3 regions of the Kluyvera georgiana genome follow, and region 3 is predicted to be linked to each of the others. Evidence: predicted binding sites of a transcription regulator. Region 3 holds the regulator's gene; each other region holds the start of a gene.
The links. The regulator CRP, encoded in region 3, controls carbon source genes, mostly activating them, when cyclic AMP is high. The targets are predictions, from matches to a motif close to ATGTGANNNNNNTCACAT.
Positions count from the first base shown of each region.

Region 1: ABTW00_RS16335 (PTS mannitol transporter subunit IICBA) is a predicted target of CRP. The motif match lies at 1,242-1,259, and genes of this name have one in related genera.
Region 2: idnO (gluconate 5-dehydrogenase) is a predicted target of CRP. The motif match lies at 1,608-1,625, and genes of this name have one in related genera.

Region 1 is NZ_CP158865.1:3,424,235-3,427,357, reverse strand. It holds gene ABTW00_RS16335 (PTS mannitol transporter subunit IICBA) at 1-1,061, opposite strand, end outside; gene ABTW00_RS16330 (kinase inhibitor) at 1,507-1,983, opposite strand; gene bioA (adenosylmethionine--8-amino-7-oxononanoate transaminase) at 2,054-3,123, opposite strand, start outside.
Region 2 is NZ_CP158865.1:4,141,000-4,144,122, forward strand. It holds gene ABTW00_RS19670 (2-hydroxyacid dehydrogenase) at 1-253, opposite strand, end outside; gene ABTW00_RS19675 (LacI family DNA-binding transcriptional regulator) at 452-1,444, opposite strand; gene idnO (gluconate 5-dehydrogenase) at 1,698-2,462, shown strand; gene ABTW00_RS19685 (gluconokinase) at 2,478-3,008, shown strand; gene ABTW00_RS19690 (YhcH/YjgK/YiaL family protein) at 3,005-3,123, shown strand, end outside.
Region 3 is NZ_CP158865.1:426,209-429,331, reverse strand. It holds gene ABTW00_RS01980 (phosphoribulokinase) at 1-785, shown strand, start outside; gene ABTW00_RS01975 (OsmC family protein) at 847-1,251, opposite strand; gene crp (cAMP-activated global transcriptional regulator CRP) at 1,556-2,188, shown strand; gene ABTW00_RS01965 (YccS/YhfK family putative transporter) at 2,243-3,123, shown strand, end outside.

The DNA.
Region 1 (3,123 bases), 2.0 Mb from region 3:
CGACGGGTGGCTTCCGCCAGACCGTTGCTCTCTTCATCACCCACGCGAACGCGTTTGAGCAGCATCGACGCAGTGAGGAAGGAAACCAGCGTGGAGGCCAGAATAGACAGCACGACGCCAATCAGCGACGCTTTCGGCGTCATCAGCAGGACGGCAAAAATAGAACCCGGAGAAGCCGGAGAGACCAGGCCCGCGTTGAACAGCGTCAGGGTAAAGACGCCGGTCATCCCACCGAGGATCACCGCCAGAATCAGGCGTGGGTTCATCAGGACGTACGGGAAGTAAATTTCGTGAATCCCGCCGAAGAAGTGAATAATCGCCGCGCCGCCTGCGGACTGCTTCGCGCTGCCTTTGCCAAAGAACATGTACGCCAGCAGGATCCCCAGACCCGGACCCGGGTTAGCTTCAATCAGGAAGAAGATAGACTTACCGGTTTCCGTCGCCTGCTGAATACCCAGCGGTGAGAAGATACCGTGGTTGATGGCGTTATTGAGGAACAGGATTTTGGCCGGTTCGACAAAAATAGAGGTCAGCGGCAGCAGGTTGTTTTGCACCATGACGTTGACGCCGCTCGCCAGCGCTTTCGACAGCAGCTCCACCATTGGCCCAATTGCCAGGAAGGAGAGCATCGCCAGCAGCATGCCGATAATCCCGGCAGAGAAGTTGTTGACCAGCATCTCAAAGCCGCTTTTGATCTTCCCATCAACCCAGCGGTCAAAGCGTTTGATGGCCCAGCCGCCCAGCGGACCGGCGATCATCGCGCCCATAAACATCGGCATATCGGCGCCGACAATCACGCCCATGGTGGTTATCGCGCCGACCACGCCGCCGCGCTCGCCGCCCACGAGGCGACCCCCGGTATAGCCGATTAACAGCGGCAGCAGGTAGGTGATCATTGGGCCGACCAGCTTGGCCAACGTTTCGTTCGGCAACCAGCCGGTAGGAATAAACAGTGCGGTAATTAAACCCCAGGCAATGAATGCGCCAATATTGGGCATCACCATATTGCTGAGGAAGCGGCCAAAATTCTGTACCTTGACCTTGATATCTGGTGATAACATAAAAACACCCCTCGTGGTGCGCGTCAGATGTTGCGCGCGTAATAGTTGTGCTGGTTTCGCCAAAAACCAGCCAGTCGTTCTGTATGCAAAATCGACTCTATCACGCCGTTTTCGTCTCGCGTACCCCGAGGGTTTTTTGTGATGCGTGTCACTATCAAGAGCGGTGTTATAGGGTATTTATGGTGATATTGATCACATAAATAGGCTGTAAGTCTGCTACAACGTTAAATTCCCCGCCCTGTCTCGCTACTTTTTGTGATTGAAATCACCTTTTATGTTGGCGTGTTTGTTTTTAAATTGTGATCTAATTCACAAGCTATTTTTGCGCCAACCTCACCAGCCCCTTTCGCTTTTTCCGTCTGCCCTTTTTTCGTTAGAAAATTACATCCGCCATAAAAAAGCCCCGCATGGTTTCCCGGCAGGGCTGAATACGTTTGGCGGACGGTTAGCTGAACAGTGCGGTAATGCTCGCGCTGCCGAGGCTGTGGAAATGGACGTTAAAGCCCACCATTGCGCCGCTGGCACCTTCGTCAACGTCGATTTTGTCGATATCCAGCGCGTGGACGGTAAAGATATAGCGATGCGTTTCGCCTTTTGGCGGCGCTGCGCCGCCGTAGCCTGCTTTACCAAAATCGGTGCGGGTTTGCAGCGCGCCGACCGGTAGGCCAACGAGGCCGGAGCCTGCGCCAGTGGGCAGCTCGCGGGTGTCGGCCGGAAGGTTGGCGACAATCCAGTGCCACCAGCCGGAGCCGGTCGGTGCATCCGGATCGTAGCAGGTCACAACGAAGCTTTTGGTTCCGGCTGGCACATCGTCCCAGGCCAGATGCGGCGAAATATTTTCCCCGTCGTAGCCCATCCCATTGAAAACCTGGCGCTGGGGAAGTTTCTCGCCGTCACGCAGGTCGTGGCTGACTAATTTCATCAACTGCCTCCTTTGTTAATCTACTGATTAACAAAGGAGTGTAGCGGTTAGTGCGGCAGATTACCGCTGCTTATTGGATAAAAAATGTTTCCTGTTCAACCGCGAGGCACACCGCACGGGTGAGACGCGTCAGCTGCTGTGGAGTAATCAGGTACGGCGGCATCAGGTAGATCAGGCGGCCAAATGGTCGAATCCAGACGCCTTGATCGACAAAGAACCGCTGAAGCAGCGCCATGTTGACCGGGTAACGCGTTTCGACCACGCCGATCGCGCCCAGCACGCGCACATCGGCGACCAGCGGCGCGTCGGCGGCGGGGGCCAGCTCGCGCTTAAGCTGTTGCTCAATGGCGGCCACCTGAATCTGCCACTCGCCGCTTTCCAGCAGCGCCAGGCTTTCCGTCGCCACCGCGCAGGCCAGCGGGTTGCCCATAAACGTCGGCCCGTGCATAAAGCAGCCCGCTTCGCCGTTGCTGATGGTTTCCGCCACCTCGCGCGTGGTGATAGCGGCCGACAGCGTCAACGTACCGCCGGTGAGCGCTTTACCCAGGCACAGAATATCGGCGCTGATCCCCGCGTGCTCGCAGGCGAACAGCTTGCCGGTACGGCCAAAACCAGTGGCAATTTCGTCGGCAATCAGCAGGATCCCCTCGCGGTCACACATCTTGCGGATGCGTTTGAGCCACTCCGGATGATACATCCGCATGCCGCCCGCACCCTGGACAATCGGTTCGAGGATCACCGCGGCAATCTCGTGGCGATGTGCGGCCATCAGGCGGGCGAACGCCACCATATCGTACTCGTCGAACTCACCGTCAAAGCGGCTGTGCGGCGCGGGAGCAAACAGATTCTCCGGCAGATATCCCTTCCACAGGCTGTGCATGGAGTTATCCGGATCGCAGACCGACATCGCGCCGAAGGTATCGCCGTGGTAGCCGTTACGGAAGGTGAGGAAACGCTGACGCGACTCGCCTTTGGCCTGCCAGTACTGCAGCGCCATCTTCATCGCCACTTCAACCGCCACCGACCCGGAATCGGCGAGGAACACGCACTCCAGCGGCGCGGGCGTCATGGCCACCAGCTTCCGACACAGTGCCACCGCGGCAGGGTGGGTTATCCCACCAAACATCACGTGCGACATCT
Region 2 (3,123 bases), 1.3 Mb from region 3:
CCACCGCGTCGGTACCAACACCAAACACCGCCACCAGCCCAGCGTTCGGCAATTGCTCCAGTACGGCACGGGTGACGCCAATATCACCACGGGTGACCACCGCCTGCACCTGATGGCCGACGTCGCGCAAGAATGCCTGCGGGTCAGCCTGTTCATACAGACGATAGACCTGGAAAGCGGTGGAGAGTTTATCCAGCAGGCCGTCTACGACCGGGGCAATCAACAGTACCGTATTTGGGTTTGCAGTATTCATCGTGTTACCTGTTTAAGCGTTCAGAAATTTGTTACGCCTATCAAACGGGTTTTCACGATGTCATTTTGCGATCTGCATCACGCCAGATCGTGTTAGAAATCCGTGTTACGGATGACGTGATCGTGGAAGCAAAAGCCCGCTGGAATGCGGGCTGGGTGGCAACAATTAAATAACATTACGCCGTTAGCGGCAGGCTGATTAGATGGTTTCGCCCATCGATAAACGATAGTGGAGATCCACCTTCTCGATAGTCGGTAAGCCTTTTATTTTCTTGATTAAAATCTCAGTGGCGACCTTACCCATTTCAAAGCGTGGCGTCAAAACGCTCGCCAGACGCGGGCTCACCACCTGACCAATTTCCAATCCATGGAACCCGGCAATCGCCATCTCCTGCGGCACCGCGATACCCGAAGCGATGCACTCCTGTAACACCCCAACCGCGAGATCATCGTTAGTGCAGAGAATAGCGTCCATCTCTTTATACATCTGGCGGGCAAGGGTCATCATGCCAGTGCCAATCGACACCGAAGAGACCTTGTTTGGCGCAATACGTCCAATCGTCAAGCCCGCGTCTTCCATCGCCCGGCAGTAGCCTGCATAGCGCTGCTCATCACGAATATCCGACATTGAGCCAAAATAGATAATCTGCTTTTTACCGCTCGCCAGCAGCATGTTGGTCATATCCAACCCGGCGCGGTAATTATCAAAGCCCACGTTGATGCGGTCGGCGTTATCCGATAAGCCCATCACCTCGGCAATCGGGATTTTCGAGGCTTTCAGGTATTTCTCCGCCCGCAGCGTATGCACCGATTCGGTTAGCAGCAGCGCTTTAACGTTCAGCGCCAGCACGGTGGCAATCTGCTCTTCTTCACGCTGGCTATCGTAATCGTAGTTCACCACCAGCGTCTGGTAACCGTGGGCGGTGGTGACTGATTCAATGCCCGCCAGGACGTCGGAGAATATTTGGTTATTAAACGAGGGGACGAGCACGCCAATGCGCGGCGCAACATTACTGCTGATGGCGGGGTTATCGGCATCCGGCTGGTAGCCCACCTCTTCAATCACGCTGGCAATGCGCTCGGCGGTTTCCGGTTTCACCTTCTCGGGCGTGCGTAAATAACGGCTGACGGTCATTTTGGTTACCCCCGCCAGCGCGGCGATATCCTCTAACGTGATGCGTTGTACTTTCATTAGCCCTGCCCGTCATTGCCGAAATCCTGTGGCCTATTATGCCAGCAGGTTACAAAAAAGAGAAAGCGATAACCCAGCGTCAAAGCCCCGCATGGCGCGGTTTTCGCGCGGTTTTCCCCTTCAGGATCACACATGCTGTAACCCCTTTTTGTAACATAGTCGAGAGTGATCTTCATCACAGTTTCACCGGGGCAAAAACCGTGAGATAGAGAACATCTTCTTAGCGCATCGGATCGCAATACAGGACACTGTGATGAACAACTTATTCAGCCTGCAAGGCAAACGCATTTTAATTACCGGCTCCGGACAGGGTATCGGCTACGTGATGGCCCAGGGGCTGGCCCAGTACGGCGCGGAAATCATCATCAACGATATCTCCGCAGAACGCGCAGAGCAGGCGGCGATGAAACTCCGTGACGAGGGTGCCGTCGCCCATACCGCGGTCTTTAACGTTACCGACCCTGAGTCGGTGGAAAACGCCATTGCCGATATTGAAGCGCGCATCGGCGCTATCGACGTGCTGTTTAATAACGCTGGCATCCAGCGCCGTCACCCGTTCACCGAGTTCCCGGTGAAAGAATGGAACGACGTGATTGCGGTGAACCAGACCGCCGTTTTCCTGGTTTCCCAGGCCGTGGCCAAACGCATGATGACGCGCGGCGCAGGCAAAATCGTCAATATCTGTTCGATGCAGAGCGAACTGGGGCGCGACACCATCACCCCGTACGCCGCCGCCAAAGGCGCGGTCAAAATGCTGACCCGCGGGATGTGCGTAGAACTGGCACGCCACAATATTCAGGTTAACGGTATCGCACCAGGCTACTTTAAAACCGCCATGACCCAGGCATTGGTTGACGATAAAGCCTTTACCGACTGGCTGTGCAAGCGTACGCCAGCCGCCCGCTGGGGCGACCCGCAGGAGTTGGTTGGCGCGGCGGTGTTCCTGTCGTCGAAAGCCTCTGATTTTGTGAATGGGCATCTGCTGTTTGTTGACGGCGGCATGCTGGTCGCCGTCTGAGTCGGGAGCAAAACCATGGCAGGACAGTGCATTATTCTAATGGGCGTCTCCGGCACCGGCAAAACCACCGTCGGGCAGGCGCTTTCTCAGGCATTGGGAGCGAAGTTTATCGACGGTGATGACCTTCACCCACGGGCGAATATCATTAAAATGGCCGCCAGCCAGCCGCTGGAAGATAGCGACCGCCAGCCGTGGCTGGAGCGCATTGGCGATGTGATCTTTAGCCTCGGGCAGAAAAACGAGTCCGGTGTACTGGTCTGCTCGGCGCTGAAAAAGCGCTACCGCGACCAGCTGCGCGCGGGTAATCCGCACCTACGCTTTTTGTGGCTGACCGGCGACTACGACTGCATCTTGCAGCGTATGCAGGCGCGCAAAGGCCACTTTATGCCGGAAGCGCTGCTGAAAAGCCAGTTTGCCGCGCTGGAAGCCCCGGACGATCGCGAGCCAGACATTCTGCCGGTCGATATTTCCGGCGACGTTCCGGGCATCGTTGCCCGCTCGCTCACCCTTTTAGCCCATCAACCCACATTGGGAGTTCCGGCATGATTATCGACACGCTTCATCACGCGGAGAAAACCGCCTTTTATCCGCAGGCTATCCGTAAGGCGCTGCGCGCCGTGATTAATCAGGAGCCGCACGCGCTACCGCCGGGAAAATATAT
Region 3 (3,123 bases):
AAATCTTTGCTCAGCTCAACCTGCGTTCGGCAGAAGTGGAAGGCGACAGCTTCCACCGTTATACCCGTCCGGAAATGGATATGGCCATTCGTAAAGCCCGCGATTTAGGCCGCCATATCAGCTACTTTGGCCCGGATGCCAACGATTTTGGCCTGCTGGAACAAACCTTTCGCGACTATGGTCTGCACGGTAAAGGGCAGTCGAGAAAATACCTGCATACCTACGATGAAGCGGTGCCGTGGAATCAGGTGCCAGGCACGTTTACCCCCTGGCAGCCGCTGCCGGAACCGACCGACGTGCTGTTCTACGAAGGGCTGCACGGTGGCGTCGTGACGCCACAGCATGATGTCGCACGCCACGTCGACCTGCTGGTCGGCGTTGTGCCAATCGTTAACCTTGAGTGGATCCAGAAGATGATCCGCGATACCAGCGAGCGCGGACACTCCCGCGAAGCGGTGATGGATTCGGTCGTGCGTTCGATGGAAGACTATATCAACTACATCACGCCGCAGTTCTCACGCACGCATATCAACTTCCAGCGCGTGCCGACGGTTGATACCTCTAACCCGTTTGCCGCCAAGGGCATTCCGTCGCTGGACGAAAGCTTTGTGGTGATTCACTTCCGCAACCTCGACAACATCGACTATCCGTGGCTGCTGGCCATGCTGCAGGGTTCGTTCATCTCGCATATGAACACGCTGGTCGTTCCCGGCGGCAAAATGGGGCTGGCGATGGAATTGATCATGACGCCGCTGGTGCAGCGTTTAATGGAAGGTCGAAACTAGCAGATTGACAGGACGGTTCCCTCTCCCCGAAGGAACGAGGGAGCCGTTGCTCGCAAAGGACTTACCCTTCGATCACTTCGTAGGAGTGGGTGATATTCACCGCTTTTTCAAGCATCAGCGCAACAGAGCAGTACTTCTCCGCAGACAGATCCACCGCACGGGAAACCGCCGCATCCTTCAGCCCTTTACCGGTGACGATAAAATGCAGATTGATGTGGGTGAACAGGCGCGGCGCTTCTTCACGACGCTCGGAGGTCAGCTTCACTTCGCAGTCGGTCACGTCATTGCGCCCCTTCTGCAGGATAGACACCACGTCGATAGCGCTGCAGCCACCTGCGGCCATCAGCACCACTTCCATCGGGCTTGGCGCTTTATCGCCAGAGTTGCCGTCCATCAGGATCTGGTGCCCAGAAGCGGACTCCCCCAGGAAGGTCAGCCCTTCAACCCATTTCACACGCGCTTGCATAATTTTTAACTCCAAGGTTGCAATTTTCTTCTCAGATTACGCGCACATAACAATTCTCGCAATGGAAGGCGATCGACGTCATGCTGAAGCGAGACACCAGGAGACACACGGCTAAAGCTATGCTAAAACAGTCAGGATGCTACGGTAATACATAAACGTACTGCATGTATGCAGAGGACATCACATTACAGGCTGCGACAGTATGCGACAGCCGACTTCCCAGGTAACGGGAAGGATACTATTGCAACCGGTGGCCGCAATGCTTTTGCCGCCGGGAAGAGCTTATAACAGAGGATAACCGCGCATGGTGCTTGGCAAACCGCAAACAGACCCGACTCTCGAATGGTTCTTGTCTCATTGCCATATTCATAAGTACCCATCGAAGAGCACGCTGATTCACCAGGGTGAAAAAGCAGAGACGCTGTATTACATCGTAAAAGGCTCAGTGGCAGTACTCATCAAGGACGAAGAAGGGAAAGAGATGATCCTCTCTTACCTCAACCAGGGCGATTTCATCGGTGAGTTAGGCCTGTTTGAAGAAGGCCAGGAACGCAGCGCGTGGGTACGGGCAAAAACCGCTTGTGAAGTTGCTGAAATCTCTTATAAAAAATTCCGACAGCTGATCCAGGTTAACCCGGACATCCTGATGCGTCTCTCTTCGCAAATGGCGCGTCGTCTGCAGGTGACCTCTGAGAAAGTTGGCAACCTGGCGTTCCTCGACGTCACCGGTCGTATCGCGCAGACGCTGCTGAACCTGGCAAAACAACCTGACGCAATGACCCACCCGGACGGGATGCAGATCAAAATCACTCGTCAGGAAATCGGCCAGATCGTGGGCTGCTCTCGTGAAACCGTGGGCCGTATCCTGAAGATGCTGGAAGATCAGAATCTGATCTCCGCACACGGCAAAACCATTGTCGTTTACGGTACCCGCTAATCCAGCCCAAACGGCGTATTGCGTCATGCAGTACGCCGTTTTTGTTTTCCCCCTATGTGGCGCAGGCTGATTTACCACCCGGAAGTCAACTATGCACTGCGGCAAACGCTGGTGCTGTGTCTGCCCGTTGCCATTGGTCTACTTCTCGGTCATCTCAAGCAGGGCCTACTGTTCTCGCTGGTGCCCGCCTGTTGCAACATTGCCGGGCTTGATACGCCACATAAACGTTTCTTCAAGCGTCTGATCATTGGCGGCTGTCTGTTCGCAGGATGTAGCCTCGCCGTTCAGCTGCTGCTGGCGCGCGATGTACCTCTGCCACTGATTCTGACCGGGCTGGCGCTGCTGCTTGGCGTTACGGCGGAGATCAGCGCCCTGCACGGACGACTGCTGCCCGCTTCGCTGATTGCGTCCATTTTTACCCTTAGCCTGGCAGGGAATATGCCTATCTGGCAGCCGTTATTGATCTACGCGCTGGGAACATTATGGTACGGGCTGTTCAACTGGTGGTGGTTCTGGATGTGGCGCGAGCAGCCGCTGCGAGAATCGCTCAGTCTGCTTTACCGTCAGCTTGCGGACTACTGCGAAGCAAAATATAGCTTACTGACTCAGCATACCGATCCCAACACCGCGCTGCCGCCGCTGCTGACTCGCCAGCAAAAGGTGGTGGACCTGATTTCCCAATGCTACCAGCAGCTACACATGCTGGCGGCGAACCAGCACAATGACTATAAGCGCCTGCTGCGCGCCTTCCAGGTAGGGCTGGATTTGCAGGAGCATATCTCCGTCAGCCTGCACCAGCCGGAAGAGGTGCAGAAGCTGGTTGAACGCAGCCATGCGGAAGCGGTGATCCGCTGGAATGCCCAGACGGTAGCCGCACGCCTGCGCGTGCTGGCGGACGATATCCTCTATCACCGCTACCCTACCCGCTTCAACAT